DNA from 2 places in the Psychromonas sp. L1A2 genome. Region 2 is predicted to be linked to the other one. Evidence: predicted binding sites of a transcription regulator. Region 2 holds the regulator's gene; the other holds the start of a gene.

Region 1 (9,539 bases), 1.0 Mb from region 2:
GCTTTCTTCAGCGTATAAATTACCAGCTAAAGCTAGGCTAAGGATCGAAGATGTGAATAGTACTTTAAGTGTTTTCAAATTAAACTCCATTTATAATTTTATAACATAGATGAACTATATCACGAAGATGGAATTAAATAGCTAATTAAAAGTTATTTTTGTGATAAAATACTCTGTATATTCAACGAAAGGGAAAAACAATGAAAAATAACTTTAAAATGTCGGCTATCGCAGCAACGGTTCTGCTTACTGTAACAGGGTGTTCAGTAACAGATTCTTCAAATGAAGCTTTAACGATGAAAAATCAAGAGATTCAAAAACTAAATGAAGAGCTGCAAGCAAAAAACACTAAAATTGCATCACTAAGTTCAATGACTACTCCTGGAGCTACTGACCAATTTGCTGTTGGTAATTCTTTAATTCCACCTAATGCTAAAGCTGGCGAATGTTATGCAAAAGTATTAGTGCCTGCGGAATACAGAACAGATCCAGTTCAACGTTTATTAAAAGAAGCACAATCTCAAATTGTTGTTACTCCTGCTACTTATAAAGTAGTTGAGAAAAAAGTAACAATTAGAGAAGCAAGCTCTAAACTAGTTCCTGTTGCTGCTACATACAAGCCAGCTAGCGAACGTATTATGGTTGAGCCTGAAAAAACTGAATTAGTACCTGTTCCTGCAGTTTACAAAACAGTTACTGAAAGTGTTATGGTTGAGCCTGAAAAAACTGCGTTAGTTGCAGTTCCTGCGGTTTACAAAACTGTCACTGAAAGCATTATGGTTGAGCCTGAGAAAACAGCATTAGTAACAATGCCTGCTACTTACAAAACAACTAGTGAACGTATTATGGTTGAGCCTGAAAAGACTGAACTTGTTACCGTTCCAGCTACTTATAAAACTATTTCTAAGCAGGTACTAGTATCTCCTGCTCATACAGAATGGAAAAAAGGTCGCGGCGAAATTGAAAAAGTTGATAACTCAACTGGTGAGATTATGTGTCTAGTCGATGTGCCTGCTGTTTACAAAACGGTAACAACAACGGTATTAGATAAAGAAGCTTATACAAAAGAAGTTAAAACACCTGCTGTTTACAAAACTGTTAAAACAAGAGCATTAGATAATGCACCAACTTCAAAAGCGGTTATTACTCCTGCTGTTTACAAAACAGTGACTAAGCAAGAGCTTGTGTCTGCAGCTACAACAAAAGAAGTTAAAACACCTGCTATTTTCGAAACAATTACGAAAAAAGAATTAGTGACTGCTGCTACTACTAGAGAAGTTAAAATTCCTGCTGTATACAAAACGGTAACCAGCAACGTATTGGCAACAGCTGCTTCAACTCAAGAAGTTAAAATTCCAGCAATATGTAAAATGGTTAAAACTCGTGTTTTAGATATTCCTGCTAAAGAAACAAAAACAACTACTCCAGCTGTATATGAAACTTATGATACAACGGTAAAAACTGCTGAGTCATACTTAAAATGGCAGGAAATTCTGTGTGAAACTAACACAACAGAAGATGTTGTTTCTAAATTACAAAGAGAGCTAAAAAGTAGAGATTACAACATTACTAATATTGATGGTGTTTACGGTGCAGAAACTCGTGCTGCTGTAAATGCATACCAAAAAGATGAGAAGTTAAATCAAGGTGCTCTAACATTAAAAACGTTAGAAACACTAGGTTTATAATCACTGCTTTATCTTTTGATTAAATAACTATTCATACCTACTTCCATATCGGAAGTAGGTATTTAATTTTCTCCTTCCTAATACACTTCAAATTTACTAAATTACCTGCCGATAACTACATATATAAAAGCTGATTTACAAAGTTATTCTGTTTTTATTACTCATAATAAATTTAAATGGTCATTTCTTTAATTCTGATGTGGATAGATATCTCTCTATTTAGCAGTTTTAAGTCACTTTTTATTACTTTGGACTTTCCTAAATAGAAACCAGTATTAATCAATTTCAATTCTTCTAATTTAAATCCATCTGTAAAATAGAAATACTGATTGTATTGATAAATCTAAATGTGAACTTAAAGGTAGTGGGCTGTTTTAACCAGTAAAATAGATAAGCTATTTATTGTGATTGGTATTATTAGACTCATTTTATAGCGCTAGCAATCTTAAATATGAAATAAAAAATACGAGTGTATTCCGTAGAAAGTAGTTTATTAAAAAGAGAATGATTGACGTTTAATGATTGATCATGAATTTTTATTATATAGCTTAAATTTCGTATTAGCCCCTTTATTGAGCCCCCCATACTTATAGAGGGTTGTAATAGAAGTCTCTCTAACTTGTCGTTAAAAATGGCCTTAGATTGTTATATTGTCATTGTGTTTATACTTTTTATTATGCGATTCAAGCTGTTTAATAAAGCTTAGTAGATTCTTCAACATTGTATAATCATTATTCTTAATATTGATTTTTTGTAATGAATCTAACAGTTCGATATGGTCAATACGTTGTTTTTTACTTAAATTTGAATGTATTTTTTTACTGGCGGCGACTTCGTCTTTAAAATACGATGATACCATTTGAATTAATTGCGGGAAGCCACTCGCTATATCTATTTGTTTATCGAGTAATGAATAAAGTAGGTTATCTATCTCCTGTCGATCACTCGCTGTTTCAGTGATACCTATTTTCGCTAGATTATATTTGTAAGGACTTAAGTTTTCTGAGAAAACAATGCTGTAGTGCATACGTTTTTTAGCTTGATACATTGCTGCATCAGCGGCTTTAATTTCTGACTCTGCATCTTTTGCATCGGGCGTTAAGATATGAACACCGATGCTACAGTCAATTTGTAACTTAAACCCATCTATATCGATGTCTTCTTTCATTAAATTTTGTACTCGTTGTGCAAGTTTATAAGCACATTGATAAGCAGTGGTTTGGTTTTGACCTGTATTTTTAATTAGGATAGCAAATTCATCACCGCCTATTCTAGCAATGACTTCTTCATCTCGTAATGAGGCGTTTAATCTCGAACCAAACTCTACTAGTACTTTATCACCAATATTGTGCCCATATTTATCATTTACTGGCTTGAATCCATCTAAGTCAATATACAATAAGGCTCCGTAATGTTTACCGTGAGATAATGAAGGTAATAGTCGTTTAAACTTCTCATCAAACATTCTACGGTTAAATAAGCCAGTTAACGTATCTGTAGTTGATTCTGTTATTAATTTTTTTTGTGCTTCTTCTGCGAAACTTAATAAGAAAAAAATACCAGAAATAACTGAAAAAACAGGCCAGATAATTTGAGTCGGAGCCATTGTAATACTGAATGCTTCTGGTGACATTTCTAATAGAATAGACCGAGTAATGATCATTGCTATCATAATGAAATAGCTATATACAATGACCATATCAGAAGGATTTCTATCTGCTTTCTTTTTTAAAAATAGATAGCCGCATAAAGAAAATGCGATAGGTATAAATATACTTGAAGTGTGTAATAACCCACTTATGTTGTCATTTAAAATAAAGTAACTTTGCGCAATAATATTAGTTAAAAACAAACAGATAATTAACCGCCATGGGGTATCTACTTTGCAGCGTTTAAAGCTGAAAACAGTGATCCCCCATATAAACATGGAAGATAATATTGCAGATAATATTTTGATTGAAAGGGTTAATTCTAAAAAGTATAAAAACCAGCTTATAGCGAATACATAAAATGAACCCACTAAAAATTGTGTTGATTTAGTATTTTCTTCGGTGTTTTTAATGCGTGTTCCGGCAAATGCTAAAACAAGGTTAATTAATGCAATGGTCAGATAGTAGGTTTGATCGGAAGACATAAGCGTTTATCCAAATAAATTTGATAGCTCAATTGTTTGTTCGTTAATTAAACTATTAACGTGCATGTGTTTGAGTTTTAGTTAAGGCCCTATAAGTTAAAAAATTGTGCTCATACATTTATACTTTATCTATATCCTACTACTACATTTTGAGAAAGTTTACTTGCGTTCCATCTCTGTATGATACTAACTACAATAATTTATATTTGATTGATATTCAAACCGTTCGTAGATTTTTATTATTTAATTTTCTTTGTTGAGATGTAAAGCTAATTGTGGGGTACTAAAGAATGAATTAAAATCAACTAAGGCCATATTTTAAGCTGTTTAGGCCCAATGTGAGGGTATAGCTAGTTTGTCACATGATTTGTTTTTAATTATTAATAAAAGAATTTTTAATATGTTTTCTATTTTATAATCTGGTTTTATTTTTATATCTGTATGGCTATTAGTTGAGTCTTTTCATTAAGAATATTTGGTCTTTTTTGATATATTTCCTAGGTCGAACAGCATAAGTTAGAGAGAGGAGGTATTACTATTTGTTGTTCGAATTACATACATTTTTCGATATAAATTTACCCATCATAAGTTTTCCTCGTTTCTCAAATACGCTTTCCTCGTGTGCCGATATCTTTTATATAAATATCCAGAATGACTAAGCACTTTCCCATTGCAATAAACAGCTAATGACTTTTTTTGGGCTAATTATTTTTACTTTTAGTCGCGAATAATCGAACGGTTTATTTCTTTAATCGTTTAATATTTGTATTTTGGGTTTTATGTCAATTATTTTTAAAAATTTAAATACTACTTTAGGAGTGATTTTTTTCTGTTGTTTAGATGATCTTTAACTTAAAACTTAATTATTTGTAGGTAATTGATGAATTTTAAGTCAAATCATACTTTATGAGTATATTAAGTTGATATGACAATATATTCGCTTACAATATAACCAGTTATAAATGAGATTTCATGGAGATTCTTTCTAATAGTAGGAAAGAAAGTGAAGGTAATAAAGGATATACAAATGAGAAAAGTTTTTTCAAAATTAACGGCTGTTACAGTTTTGCTGTCTGCAAGTTGTGTTTTCAATGTAGCTAACGCTAGTTTAATCTTCTCTGAAGATTTTAGTGGTGGTAGCTCAGCATTACAAAATTCAACGGATGTAACTTGGGCTGATACAAGCGGCGGAGGTTTCGAAGTTTACACTTTTGCAAGTGCTGGACCTCGTGGAATGAGCGGTACTTATGATCATGATAACGATGCCTCAACTGCACAAGTAAATATTCCTGGTGCAATTGAAGTAAACGATGATATAGGTAATGAAACGTTGACAGCTTCGTTCACTTTAGATTCTGTTATTGAAGCTGGTCAAGAAGCAGTATTAAGCTTCTTTGCTGGTGCTCGTAATAATGCGATCGGTGCAACAGTTGAAATTTTAAACCTAACGCAAGATACTTCACTATCTGGTTTATTTGAACCTACTGCGACTACAATTGAATGGACTTTTAATAGTTTTTCTTTTGATTCTGCAGCAGCAAGTATTGGTGATGTTTTACAAATCACTTGGTTAGGCGGTGGTACTAGTTCTGCAACAGGTTTAGAAGTCGCTGATGTGAACTTTTCTGTTGTTGATGTCCCTGCACCTGCAACAACTGCAATTCTTGCACTTGGTTTAGCTGGTTTAGGTTTCCGTCGTTTCAAGAAGTAATGTGATTTGAGCTTAACGCTTTTTATCTAACTACTATTGCAAATGACTATTGAAGCACTATACAAATCGTATGGTGCTTTTTTTTGTGTTTTAGTTATTCACTTTATTATCTAACCCCAGTTCTGGATAAGCAAAGCGATATAAAACCGCTATTTCCGTGGCTTTCTGCGTTAAATTATTTCTTAATAACCCGTTATTGCTTGAATAATTCACCTTGAACTACGCAACACTAACGGCACTGCATACTAAAAAATAGTACCTTATGATTCTAAATGTAATTCTGCTTTCATTAACCAGACCTAAATTCGCATAATAAGTGCAATTTCTGAGAAAGGTGGTCAGCTGTTAAAATAGTTTTCTTTTAAAACTTCATTATCAAAGCTTTATACTTTTTCAAAGCTAAATACTTTATTTTTTATTTCTTTGCTTATTTTTTAGTTTTATCAAATTAAATAAGATAATCCTATTAACAAGAAATAATTTAAATCGTTTACTTCTTAATCTAATCTTTTTTCCTCTTAATACTTAAAATTAATATATCTTTATTTCAATATAATCATCAATTGCTTTAGACGTCTAGATGGCTTATTATGCACGAGTAATTACGATGGAGAACACTAATTTACTGTGGTGTTTGAAACGTAAGCAATATTTAATTTCAGGAAATCTGATGATAGAAATAAAAAATGTAAACAAAGTATTTTATCAGGGCGATAAAGTGATTAATGCACTTTCTGATATTAATCTGACTATAGCGCAAGGTAGTATTTTTGGCGTAATCGGCTCTTCTGGTGCAGGTAAAAGTACGTTGATACGCTGTGTTAACTTATTAGAGCGCCCGACGAGTGGAGAAGTCATTGTTGATGGTATCGACTTAACTCAATTATCTGAACAAGAGTTAACACAGACTCGTCGTAAAATTGGCATGATCTTTCAACACTTCAACTTATTATCTTCTCGTACTGTTTTTAATAATATTGCATTACCGTTAGAGCTTGCAGGTGAATCAAAAAGTAAGATAAAAAGCAAAGTAGAAGGGTTGTTAGCGTTAGTTGGGTTAGCTGATAAACGTGATGTGTACCCAGCAAATTTAAGTGGTGGTCAAAAGCAACGTGTCGCTATCGCTCGTGCTTTAGCTTCAGATCCTAAAGTGTTGTTATGTGATGAAGCAACTAGCGCGTTAGATCCTGCAACGACTATATCCATCCTAGAGCTATTACGTAAAATTAATAAAGAGTTAAATTTAACGATTTTATTGATCACGCATGAAATGGCCGTGGTAAAAGGTATTTGCCAAGAAGTGGCGATTATTGGTGATGGTAAATTAGTTGAGAATGGTTCTGTAGGTGGCATCTTTGCACATCCTAAAACAGATCTTGCACGTGAATTTATTCGTTCAACGTTAGATCTGTCTATTCCTGGTGATTATAAAGAACGTTTACAAGCAACACGTATTGAAAATAGTTTTCCATTGATACGCTTAGAGTTTACAGGTGCTTCTGTTGATGCGCCGGTAATAAGCCATGTTGCACGAGAATTCAATATTGATATCAGTATATTAAGTTCAAATATGGATTATGTAGGTGGGGTTAAATTTGGTCTTATGCTAGCGGAATTCATTGGTTCAGAAGCATGTGCAGATAAAGCAATCCAATACTTAAAAGAACAAAAAATTGAACTAGAGGTGCTAGGCTATGTCATTTAATGCAGTAACTATGTGGTGGGCGGAAAATACTCGCTTAATTGAGCTCTTAGTAGACTCTTTATGGGAAACATTAGTGATGGTGTTTACCTCTGGCTTTATTGGTTTTGCGGTGGGCATTCCTCTAGGAGTGTTGTTACACCTGAGTAAAAAGAATGGCTTATTAGAAAATACGTTTTTAAATAAAGTACTTGGAGTAGTGGTTAATATTGGCCGTTCAATTCCTTTCATTATTTTATTGGTGGCATTGATTCCAGTAACACGTTTTATTGTGGGATCATCAATTGGCACCGCAGCTGCCATTGTGCCATTAACTATTGGTGCAATTCCTTTTATTGCTCGCCTTGTAGAAGGGGCTTTATTGGAAGTGCCAAGTGGTTTAGTAGAAGCTGCACAAGCAATGGGTGCAAAACCAATTCAAATTATTAATAAGGTGCTATTACCAGAAGCCTTACCCGGCATTATTAACGCAGTAACGATTACTTTAGTTACCTTAGTTGGCTACTCTGCAATGGCTGGTACTGTTGGTGGTGGTGGGCTTGGTGATGTTGGTATTCGTTATGGTTATCAACGTTTCGACGCAACAGTAATGATGATAACAATCGTTATTTTGGTGATAATGGTACAAATGATTCAATCACTTGGTGATTACCTTGTTAAACGTGTCGATCATCGTTAAATTTTTAAGCTGTGATTCAGCCTTTAACGTCTCATTTCAGTCGTTAAATATTCTCAATTAAGAAAAATTAAGAAAAATTAAGTTTTAAAGTGTCATTTTAAAATGACATTTAATAATTACATTAAAAAGGAAAGTTTATGAGCTTCAATATCAAAAAAGTACTAGCCGTTTTAGGTCTTGCATCAACATTCGCATTAGTGGGTTGTTGTGAAAAAGAAGTTGCTGTCGTTGATAACACTAAAGTAACTATTGGCGTAATTGCTGGTGCTGAAGCACAAGTAGCTGAGATAGCGGCTAAAGTTGCAAAAGAAAAATATGGATTAGAGGTTTCATTAGTGACTTTTTCTGATTACATCACGCCCAATGCTGCATTAGACGAAGGTTCGATTGATGCAAATGCATTCCAACACAAGCCTTACTTAGATCAACAAATTACTGACCGTGGTTACAAGTTTGCAGTGGCAGGGAACACATTAGTTTACCCAATTGCTGGTTACTCAAGCAAAATAACATCATTAGACGAATTAAAAGATGGCGATCAAATTGCAGTACCGAGTGACCCAACTAACCTAGGTCGTTCTTTAATCTTATTAGAGAAGCAAGGTTTATTAACGCTTAAAGAAGGGGCTGGTTTACAAGCAACAGTATTAGATATTGTTAGCAGCGAGAAAAACTTAAAAATTATTGAGCTAGAAGCGGCACAATTACCTCGCTCATTAGAGGATGTAAGCCTTGCTATCATCAACACAACCTATGCAAGTTCTATCGACCTTTCTCCTGAGCATGATGGTTTGTTTGTTGAAAACAAAGAGTCTCCATACGTTAACTTAATTGTTGCTCGTGAAGATAATGTTAAGTCTGAAAACGTACAAAACTTTGTTAAAGCATACCAGTCTGATGAAGTGTACCAAGCTGCACTTGAAATATTTAAAGGTGGCGCTGTTAAAGGTTGGTAATCCATTCTTTATAGTTCAATGCTAAGTTAACTAAAAAGGTATTAAGCTGAGCTTGATACCTTTTTTTATATCTGTTGAAAAGTAATACCACTCTAAGTAATTAGCCAGTCATTTATGCTTGTTCAAATGAATCCTAGCTTCGTTGTTGATTTTGTAATGAGAATACTAGTTATACCAAAAGAATTAATAAGGTGATCATTCTTGCTGGTTAAAATCACCCCTAACTGCGTTGTGAGTTTTGAAGTGAGAACAACTATCTCCTACAACTCACGCCTTATTAGTATTAATTTTTCCTGCGCAATCTATGATCACTTATTTAATTCCATTGGTATTACTGCAATCAGCGCCTTGCTAATAAAGCATCGGTATAAATAGTGAGATGATTTTAGTATTATCTTTATCCATCTTTATCATATTAATCCATTCTATTTATTTTTTTCGAAATTAATAGCGTCTTTAAAGGAATTTACGAAATGAAAAGAATCATTCCTCTTATCTGTTTAACAGTGATTTCAATGTCGGCTCAAGCTGATTGGAAGGACTCTTTATCAACAGGTTGGAACTCAGTTAAAAATAGCAGTTCAGAACTTTATACTGATCTCACTGGAGAAGGTGACGTAGTAACGCAAGAATTATTAACCTTGTCAGCCGCTAGACAAAAGTCGATAT
Region 2 (9,539 bases):
TGTTGGTAACCTGCATCATCACCCATTGGATGTAATATTGCGTGTTGTTTATGCTCAACATTAGTACGGATGATTTGACCTTGGTATTGTAGCGAGTAGTCGTATTGATGTGCTTCTTCACTGATTAAGCGGAATAAATCAATAAGCAGTGGTTTTTCTAGTTGTTCATGCTCAATTAAAATAAGTGAGCGTTGTTGGTCGACACCAGGGTAAAAGTCAACCGCATAAGCACTCATTGCTTGTGTTTTACCGCTACCAATAAAGAAGTGTGGTGTGCCGTGTTTACTATCAGCCGTATCAACATCAAAGTTGTTTTGACAACTTGCATCAACAGACACTAAGTTATGTGCGATAGTTTGGCGTGCATAAGATTTATTTTCGTCAAGGTAACGACCACCAAATTTAGGTTCGATATTTACCCAACGCCCAAACCCGTAATCACGTAATACTTCTTGATTGTTATTAAAGTAAGTCATCCCTAAGGTATCGAAGTGGCCGTGTCCCATACCATGTTGACCATAGTTCATCACTAATTGGCTAATATCACCTTTTGCATTTTGCATGCGAATAAAGCCTTGAGCACCTTTATCCCCATTAGGACCTTCGCTTAATTCAACGCTTGGTAAGCAAGGAACTTCAACTGAGCCTTGTGCTTGGTAAGCTTGCGATAAAGCAACGCCACATCCACTGATCCAAATCTGTTGTTGAATTTTAGCAATACCAAATAAGTTGGTATCTTCAGGGTAGTGTTTTGCATATAAACTTACTGCAATCACTACGCCTTCATCTTTAATATCCATGCTTTTTGATGCGTCGTTTAATGATGGGAAAACACCATTTGGATAAGCAGTCGATAATAAAGATTGGATTGTTTTGCCAATAACTTGGCCTTTAAAGTTAAAGATGTCTAGTTCTGGACGGAAACGCTGAGTTAATTCTGCTAATAAACATAAAGGACGAATCGCATAACGGTGGTAATAAGGGCCTTCAATATAATAACCAGATGGTGCAAATAGATTGCTTAGTTGTGCAAGGAAACCACCTTGTATGTCATCACCGGCTAAACCATGCAATGCCAAATCAATATATTTCTCTTGCCCAATGGCTGCGCCGCATGCTGCTGTTGCCGCGACTGCCCATACGCCATGATTATGAATTCGGTCAAAGTCAAAGTGATACTTTACAGTGGCAACTTCTAACATTGGTTCAAATAAGCGACCTACAATGTGGGCACGTTGTGTTTCAGACAACCAATGGCTAATACAGCTGTAACCTAAACTTGCATACAATAACCAAACATGTTCGTTTAACATTTGGTGAAAGAGTCGTCCTGGTGGATTGGTATTACGTTGTTCTTGAAAACCCAACTCTAAATATTTATCGGCGTATTGTGTTAACAAATTAGCAGTAAACTGAGCATACTTTTCATCGCCTGTGATTAAAAATAAACGACCTGCTTGATCAATGTATTTGTAATTTTGTTGATGTTTATTATGTGCGTAACCGCCAGCTGGACTGTGTCCTGGTACATCTATTGGTTGTGCAAGATAGTTATCTGTGTCGTTAATCAGGGCTTCGAGGCTGAGTCCCATTAGGCTTTGTTTACCGAGTTCTTTTTGGATGGCTGTAATTTCTTGTTGGTCCATAAGAACAGCGTTGACGTTGGCAGGCATTGTGACCTCATTGCATATAAAGTGGATAGAAACAGTGTAATAAAGTAATACAAATAGACTGTAAAATCACTTTTATTTTTTAGTTTTTAAGGGTGAGCTCTCTATTTTTTATTTTTTAAATTAACTTGAGTTAGCTTTGTTAATCACTTTTAAATAATAGTTTCTGCTTTTCAGTAGCTTAAGGGCTAAGTGCTTTTTTATTACCTTATAATGTAAGATTGGTTGATATACTATTGTCATCTTAGATAGTGCTTTCTACGTTTTTGATATCTAATTAATTATTTTGATTGTGATGTAGGTGAATGATCTGGATCACACATAGTGTCTTTTTGTATTACAAATTATCTTGTGTAATGTACAATTTTTGACTTATAAAAATAACAAATTAAATGTTAATCAAAGTCATGTTTTGATTTGAATAGTCGTCTAAACGTTACGCTTTCGTACTTTTTTGAACAAACAGGCTTTTTTAACGCCCATGAGATACTTTCTGGTTTTTTGATTAAGCTTATTTTTTGTTAAATAGCATTAATTAGTCGTTTGATTCTATATGAATCAATATTATTAATGTGCTTAATAACATGAATTCGCGCAAACAAATAAACTCTGCACAAAGTACTTTTACATTATTAGTATAAAATGCTGATTTTATAATCAAAGCCAATATGGCCAAGTTATGAATAGCAAGAAATTGAATAGAGGATGCAAATGAATCCATTTTTTATAACAGAGGTGGCTAATGGCTAATTTAAATATCGCTTTGATTGGCGAATGTATGATTGAATTGCAGGAAGTTAATGGTGTTTTACGTAGATCTTTTGGTGGAGATACACTAAATACAGCTATCTATCTATCACGCTTAACGGCAAGTAAAGATGTTAATGTTAGTTATGTGACTGCATTAGGCCAAGACCAAATTAGCCAAGAAATGGTTGATGCATGGAATGCTGAAGGAATTGATACTCAATTTGTTCAACGTTCTGAAACAAGACAGCCGGGTTTATACATGGTTGAAACGGATGATACAGGTGAGCGTAGTTTCCTTTACTGGCGTGACGCGGCTGCTGCAAAGTTCTGGCTTGAAACAGCAAGTGAAGAGTTAATTGAATCATTATTAAAGCAAGACGTTATTTACTTATCTGGTATTAGTTTAGCGATTTTACCGCCTGCTAGTCGTGAAAAATTATATGACCTACTAGCGCGTTATAAAGCAGCTGGTGGTAAAGTTTATTTTGATAATAATTACCGTCCTAAATTATGGAATTCTGCAGAAGAAGCCGCTGAAGGTTTTAAACGCATTTTAGCAGTTACACATACTGGTCTATTAACGTTCGATGACGAGCAAGCTTTGTTCGGCGACATAAAAGTTGAGCAGTGTATCGAACGTACTCGAGCATTAGGCGTTCAAGAAATTGTTATTAAACAAGGTGGCGGTGAATGTTTGATCATCACAGCAGATGATTCAATTAGTGTTGCTGCTCAAAAAGTAGCACCTGAAAATGTCATTGATACCACTGCGGCGGGAGATTCGTTTGCTGCTGGTTATCTATCAAAACGTACGTTAGGTGAATCAAGTGTTGTTGCTGCTGAAAAAGCACATCAAGTGGCAAGTACAGTTATACAGCATAAAGGCGCAATTATTGATATGCAGTATATTGCTCCTTTTGTAGATTAATTATAAATATTTAGGATAGTAAAATGACAACATTAAATGAAAAGTTACAAGCACTTAAAGTAATTCCTGTAATTGCAATTAAAGACGCTAATGACGCCGTTCCGTTAGGTAAAGTATTAGTTGAAAATGGTATGCCTTGTGCGGAAATTACATTCCGTACTCCTGCTGCTGCACAAGCCATTAAAAACCTACGTGAAGCTTTCCCTGAAATGCTAATTGGCGCTGGTACTGTATTAACAAGCAAAACAGTTGATGAAGCCATTGATGCGGGTGTTGATTTTATCGTGAGCCCTGGCTTTAACCCGACAACGGTTAAATACTGTCAGCAACGTAATATGCCAATCATTCCTGGTGTAAATAGCCCATCTTTAGTTGAGCAAGCAATGGAAATGGGATTAACAACGTTAAAATTCTTCCCTGCTGGTCCATCTGGTGGCGTTCCAATGTTGAAATCACTCACTGCTGTTTACCCTGTTAGCTTTATGCCTACCGGTGGTGTTTCACCTGCGAATATCAATGAATATTTAGATATCAAGGCGGTACTTGCTTGTGGCGGTACTTGGATGGTACCTGCTGATTTAATTGATAATCGTGAATGGGATAAAATTGGACAATTAGTTAAAGAAGCGGTTGCTGCTTTAAAATAATTATCAACTGTCTTTTGGAAACCTCGGTTATGTATTTAATCGAGGTTTTTTTATGTCTTTTAAAAATGAATACAAAAAGTAGTTATACCAATTACATTAAATAAGTAATCTAAATTTCGCGCAGGAAAAATGACTTAGTTTAAGGTGTAAATTGAGCCTTTCGAAGATTAACTTCGTTAATCGTCTGTCTGAGAATTAACCAAAAAACGTTAATGCTTTAATGTTTCTTTCCTTTACGAAATTTACAACGAAGAAATAAGTTATTTTAATAAGTAAAATAGATCAGTTAATAAGTGTGATTGGTATTAATCTACTTTACTGGCTAAAAATTTACTTTTTCATTACAAGTATTGCAAAGTGAATAACTACTTACTTACATTCATTTATGTCCTAAATTGAAAGGTTGTAACCTTAAAGAAAGTAAGCTCTGCGTAAGCGAATATAAAATTGGCATTATTGTTATTAAAGAAGGTTTTATAGGATAAAAGAGGTAAAAAATCTGAGTAATTAATGTTGATCTAACCAAAGAGCAAGTAACCACCTATAAAGAACGGCGGTATTATTTGCTTTGAATTTCATTAGTTGGTCAATAAGAGGTTTTTATTTTGCTGTTTTTTCCATTGTTTCTGAAATATTCACATTTTGGCTTTTATCTAACTCTTCATCTTCAGGCAATGGTTGCCCGGTGTAAGCATGTAAAAAAGCTTCACATAATAATTCGCTATTCGTAGCATGACGTAGATTATTCACTTGGCGTCGGGTACGTTCATCAGTCAGTATTTTCAATACTTTAGTTGGTATTGAAACTGTCACTTTTTTTACCTGTTCACTTTTTTTACCGTGCTCAGCGTAAGGACTAATATATTCACCGTTCCACTTTGTTGACATAATAATAACCTTTTAAAAAATATGCTTTATTTTACCTTGATCTTTTAAGTATGGCAATCTGAACGTAAAGAGGGCTAGAAGTCTATTAAGCTTATTTGAAATTTAAATTTAGCTATCTTTGGTTTTATGCCTTAAATAGTGGTGATTTAAGTGATGTTATTTGTCATTCATTCGGTTTAAGAGTTGATAGTAAGTCTTTAGTGGAAGCCGTTAACTTACTGCTTTTAAATGGGTTTAGCGATAAAGTTTTATCTTCATTTAGCGTGATGTCGTAGAATTGTGGCAGGTTAAAATTAATTTGCTCATCAAGAGAATCAGGGAGGTGACTATTAGATGCGTAGAATCGATTTACGTTTTGTACAAATTCATTTTTTGAACCCGCAAAGTTTAAAAACGTCTCCACATCGTTATCTGCATTAGCAATATAAACGTTAAAACCATTATGATAATTCTCAAAAAAGAATTGAATCAAACCTTCACTTATATGAGACTCAATAACATCTGCCGTTTGATCATAGTGAGTCGTTTTTAAGTTTAATGAACTAGCTGATAATTTCTTTTTAGAAATATGGCTATAAATATCCACAGCACTTTCTAGATGCTGTAATGAAACGCCTTTACGTTCGAAGTAAAATCCAAATTTTCTACCACCAGTCCATAATGTTTGTACCGATCTTGTATGTACGGTATGCAAACGTAGTTGAATAAACTCATTCAGTTTACTGCCGAATGATTGACAAATTTGTTCACTAAAATGTCTGCTATAACAAAATAAATCAATTTGATGAGGTGGCGAAGCATCTTGATGCATTTTTGAAAGGATTGTATTAAGTGCTTCAACCACTGAAAATTGACTATTAAAATGTAATGTACGGACTTCATTCCACGAGTTACGGTATATAAAATCGATACTGCCAATTAGGCTTTCTTTATTTTCACCGTAAGCCATTACATTATCGATCTGGTTTAATTCACTTTCTTCTGTATCTTGCCAATGTCTTGTTGGATCTTTTTCTACATTTAAGAAAATAGATAAATGCTTAATAGCACAAGGCGCACTAAGTGCTTTATCACTGGCTTTTGGTACATATACAGGGAAAACAGCGTATAAGTCTTTTGCAAATTGGTTTAGGTTTTTATCAACTAAATCAGAACCTTGATTATATAAGTGAAGTTTTGTATCTTCATCGTATAATCCATTTACATAACTCCAAGCAACTAACTTAGATAGGTAAGGTGAATCACCTAAACAGGGAGTAGAAGCCAATTCAAAAGAATCTAAAGTACTATTGAATAAGTACCAACCAGCTTTATTTTTACGATGCTCAGGAATTTGAATGAAACTGAGATTATGCTCAACTAGATTTGGTGAGATATTAGGATTAATAATATCAACTTTGCCTGGTAGCGTTTCATGTGCCGCGTAAAGTTTACGAGATAAAATACCTATATCTTCAGCACTGATTGATTCACTAATGTTGTTATCACGTGCAAATTTAATTAAGTTACTATAGCTTAACATTAGCGCATCAAGTAAAAGGGTATTCGCTTGTTTTACTTCGCGTATTTTCCAATTATTACGGTTATCTAAGTCTGCAATTTGACTATCAGTCCAACCCCATTGATTGATTAACTTATTTAATATAGTACGTCGCCAAGCAGAGTTCTCTTTAAAGGAAGATGTCGATAGCATCTCTTCTGTTTTAAAGTAAAAACAAACTCGTACTAACTCTAAACGTTGTAAATCATTAATGCTAATTAAGTAGTCACTTACTTTGCTAAGCATGAGACAGTATGGGTCTAAGTGTTCATCATAGAAATCTTGTTCCTGAAAACTTTTTTTGTATGATGTCGAAATAAGCTCTATATTTGGATACTCCCAAGAATAAGCTTCCATTAAAATGGTCTTTAATGTTGCTTTATATGGGTTATCGATGCCCTTATAAAGTTGCCATAATGTAGCACCAAATAACTCTTCAGCAGGTACACAATATAAGCCACCTAAGTCCAACCAATCATCGGCATTAATTTGCCCAGTTGCACAAAGGTTTTTAACATAGCTATCGTAGTGATGTTCATGTTCATGAGGAATTTGTCGCCATAAAATACGTCGACCAGCAACACGTAATGAGGTGCGATAAAACTCATCGAGTAACAACATATGTTGAGATGTTCCACATGATTCATTACTCAACGCTGCTTTATTATTAACTCTGAATTTATTATCAGGAATAAGGAAGAAGTTTAACTCCACGCCTAAACTTTCCGCCCAATAGGTGATTTCCCATGATTTTTTATCAAGCAATTCAACTCGAGCTGGATCTAATTCATGCGAATAACAAATCCAAACATCAAAATCACTTTCAGAACATTGACCAATAGACGAGGTACTCCCCATGGCATACAAGCCAATAATCTCTGGCGCTTCTATTTCATCTTCTGGCAATTCAATGGCGAATAGCTTTTGTACTAAATTTTGGTGTTTTTTAGTGGGGCTAAATTGACAAATACCAACCGGTACATCACCTTTTATATAACCAGGTAAAGCAGGGTCGTTGAAGTGTAATAATAATGGAAAACTTTGAAAAACATCAGCTTCATCTTGCCTCATTAATGCTAAAGCAGATCTAACGCGTAGGCGAGAAAACTCGTCTGATTTGTCGCGTAATTGGATGATTTCTTGATTCAAGCTGTGTTCCATTTGTGCAGGCGTAAATTACTATTAAACCCTAAAAAAAGTGTGAGCATCATAGCATTAATTATGGTTATTGGTAAATATAGTGTTCTTCTACTACAAGCGCAGTCAACGACGCCCCTAGAGTTATCGAGGGGCTACAGGTTAATCTTCCGCTATCTGGTAAGGGAGAGGAGCGTAATAAAGTGTAGAGCCTTCAAGTTCTTTTACTTGGAAAATATCTTCAGGATTTGTATCTTTCGGCAATACGGCTAATACTTCAATGTGACCATCACCGTATTGACATGCAGACACTATTGCACCGACTCGTTTCCAATTGTTATTTAATAATATTTCGATTGTTTGACCTGCTTTTGGGCAATCGTTTGAACGGCCTGTCAGAATAAACATTGCACGTTTATTAGCTCCACGATATTTTGCTCTAGCTACCGTTTCTTGGCCGATGTAACAACCTTTTGTAAAGCTTATCCCATCAAGCGCCTGTAAATTCAACATTTGTGGGATAAATTGTGCAGATATTTGTGCTTCAATAAAACCGACACCTGCAGCAATATTCATTGCATTCCATAAACTGTCATCGAAGATTTCTGCTTTATTTTTTAAATCGGCTAATAAATCTTCAGCAACTGCATTTTTCATAATCGCAAGATAACGTAATGATGGATATGGTTGTTTTATCAATATTGTGCCGCTATCAAGTAAACTACTTGTTTCATGCGTTGTTGCCGTATCAACCTCTTCAGCAATATATTCTGCTGATTTAGGGCCTGCTAAACCAAATATTTTATATTCAGTTTCTTTTTGTATCACGACTTTAGAAAAAGCAGCATATTTTTTTAATTCTGGTAATTGTACTTCAGAGACAGAGCTAGGCTGAGTTAATAAAACACGGTCTTCTAATACAATTACTCGTGCGACTGTCCACGCTTTTCCTTGAGGGTTACAATGCGCAGCTAAGGTTTGCTGCCCGGTTTCTAATTTTTCAAGATCACAAGTTAATTGTCCTTGTAAAAAAGTAATACGGTCTTCACCTGTTACACTAATTAAATCCCAGCTATCAAGTGGGCATAAAACTAAGTCTGGTAGCTTACTAATGTTCTCAAGTTGGCTAAGTGTTCGCATATTGGCCTCATTTTTGGTCTAATTGGTCTATTACAATGTTATAGCTCACAACCTATTTTGTCAGTAGTTGCTGTTAATAAAACGTTGTTGTTATGATGTTGTGCACTGTATATCAATTGATATAAATAACCGATTAATATTACACGTTATTAATTCGATAAATATTTATTTGTGGGTCATCATCGTTTACTGCTAATTTTGCCTGAACTTACTTTTTAATGCAGTGTAGTATCATGTTTCATATTATTTTGGATTGCTATTATAAATAATCCTCCATTTTTTTTAAAAGGAAGTATTTGTCATGACAGAAGAGGTTTCTCTTTCTCGTTTATTGTGGGCTTGTCGTCGTGGTATGTTAGAACTTGATGTACTGTTTATGCCATTTGCAAAAGAGGCTTACAGTGATTTAAGCCAACAACATAAATTGTCCTTTCAGCGTCTTTTGACTTGCGAAGACCCTGAGTTATTTGCTTGGTTTATGGGGCATAAGACCTGTCCTGATCCTGATCTTGCTGAAATTGTCGATGTCATCCTCAAGCGCGTTAAATTATAACATACAATCTACCCGTTCATTTATCGCCAACGTACTGGCGATAATAACACTGCTATTCAGTGCTATTTTATTGTTTTTGTTGTGGGGAGTGGGTTGGTTTAGTGTTGTTTTTTTAATCGCTTATATATTAACTTCTTTTTATCTTGTCCAATCGTCAATACTCTTACCATTTTCTTGTGCTTTATCTGAAACTGGGAATATCGAAATCAATAAACCCATGGTTATTGCAGGTAAGATTAATTCCCGATCTTTTTATAATGGTTGGATTATATTGCTATGCGTGGAA

Evidence for each region. The regulator MetJ, encoded in region 2, represses methionine synthesis genes. The targets are predictions, from matches to a motif close to TAGACGTCTAGACGTCTA.
Region 1: a site for MetJ is predicted at 6,103-6,120, ahead of metN (methionine ABC transporter ATP-binding protein MetN). Genes of this name have one in related genera too.

What each region holds. Positions count from the first base shown of each region.
Region 1 covers NZ_WUAG01000002.1:637,662-647,200, reverse strand. Annotated here, with positions in the region: gene GQR59_RS13280 (OmpA family protein) at 1-78, opposite strand, end outside; gene GQR59_RS13275 (peptidoglycan-binding domain-containing protein) at 201-1,688, shown strand; gene GQR59_RS13270 (GGDEF domain-containing protein) at 2,326-3,822, opposite strand; gene GQR59_RS13265 (PEP-CTERM sorting domain-containing protein) at 4,850-5,533, shown strand; gene metN (methionine ABC transporter ATP-binding protein MetN) at 6,204-7,238, shown strand; gene GQR59_RS13255 (methionine ABC transporter permease) at 7,228-7,914, shown strand; gene GQR59_RS13250 (MetQ/NlpA family lipoprotein) at 8,052-8,870, shown strand; gene GQR59_RS13245 (hypothetical protein) at 9,344-9,539, shown strand, end outside.
Region 2 covers NZ_WUAG01000002.1:1,682,834-1,692,372, forward strand. Annotated here, with positions in the region: gene GQR59_RS17725 (heparinase II/III domain-containing protein) at 1-1,673, opposite strand, end outside; gene GQR59_RS17730 (sugar kinase) at 2,413-3,348, shown strand; gene GQR59_RS17735 (bifunctional 4-hydroxy-2-oxoglutarate aldolase/2-dehydro-3-deoxy-phosphogluconate aldolase) at 3,372-3,995, shown strand; gene metJ (met regulon transcriptional regulator MetJ) at 4,596-4,883, opposite strand; gene GQR59_RS17745 (class I adenylate cyclase) at 5,047-7,572, opposite strand; gene ygfZ (tRNA-modifying protein YgfZ) at 7,723-8,700, opposite strand; gene GQR59_RS17755 (FAD assembly factor SdhE) at 9,002-9,253, shown strand; gene GQR59_RS17760 (protein YgfX) at 9,225-9,539, shown strand, end outside.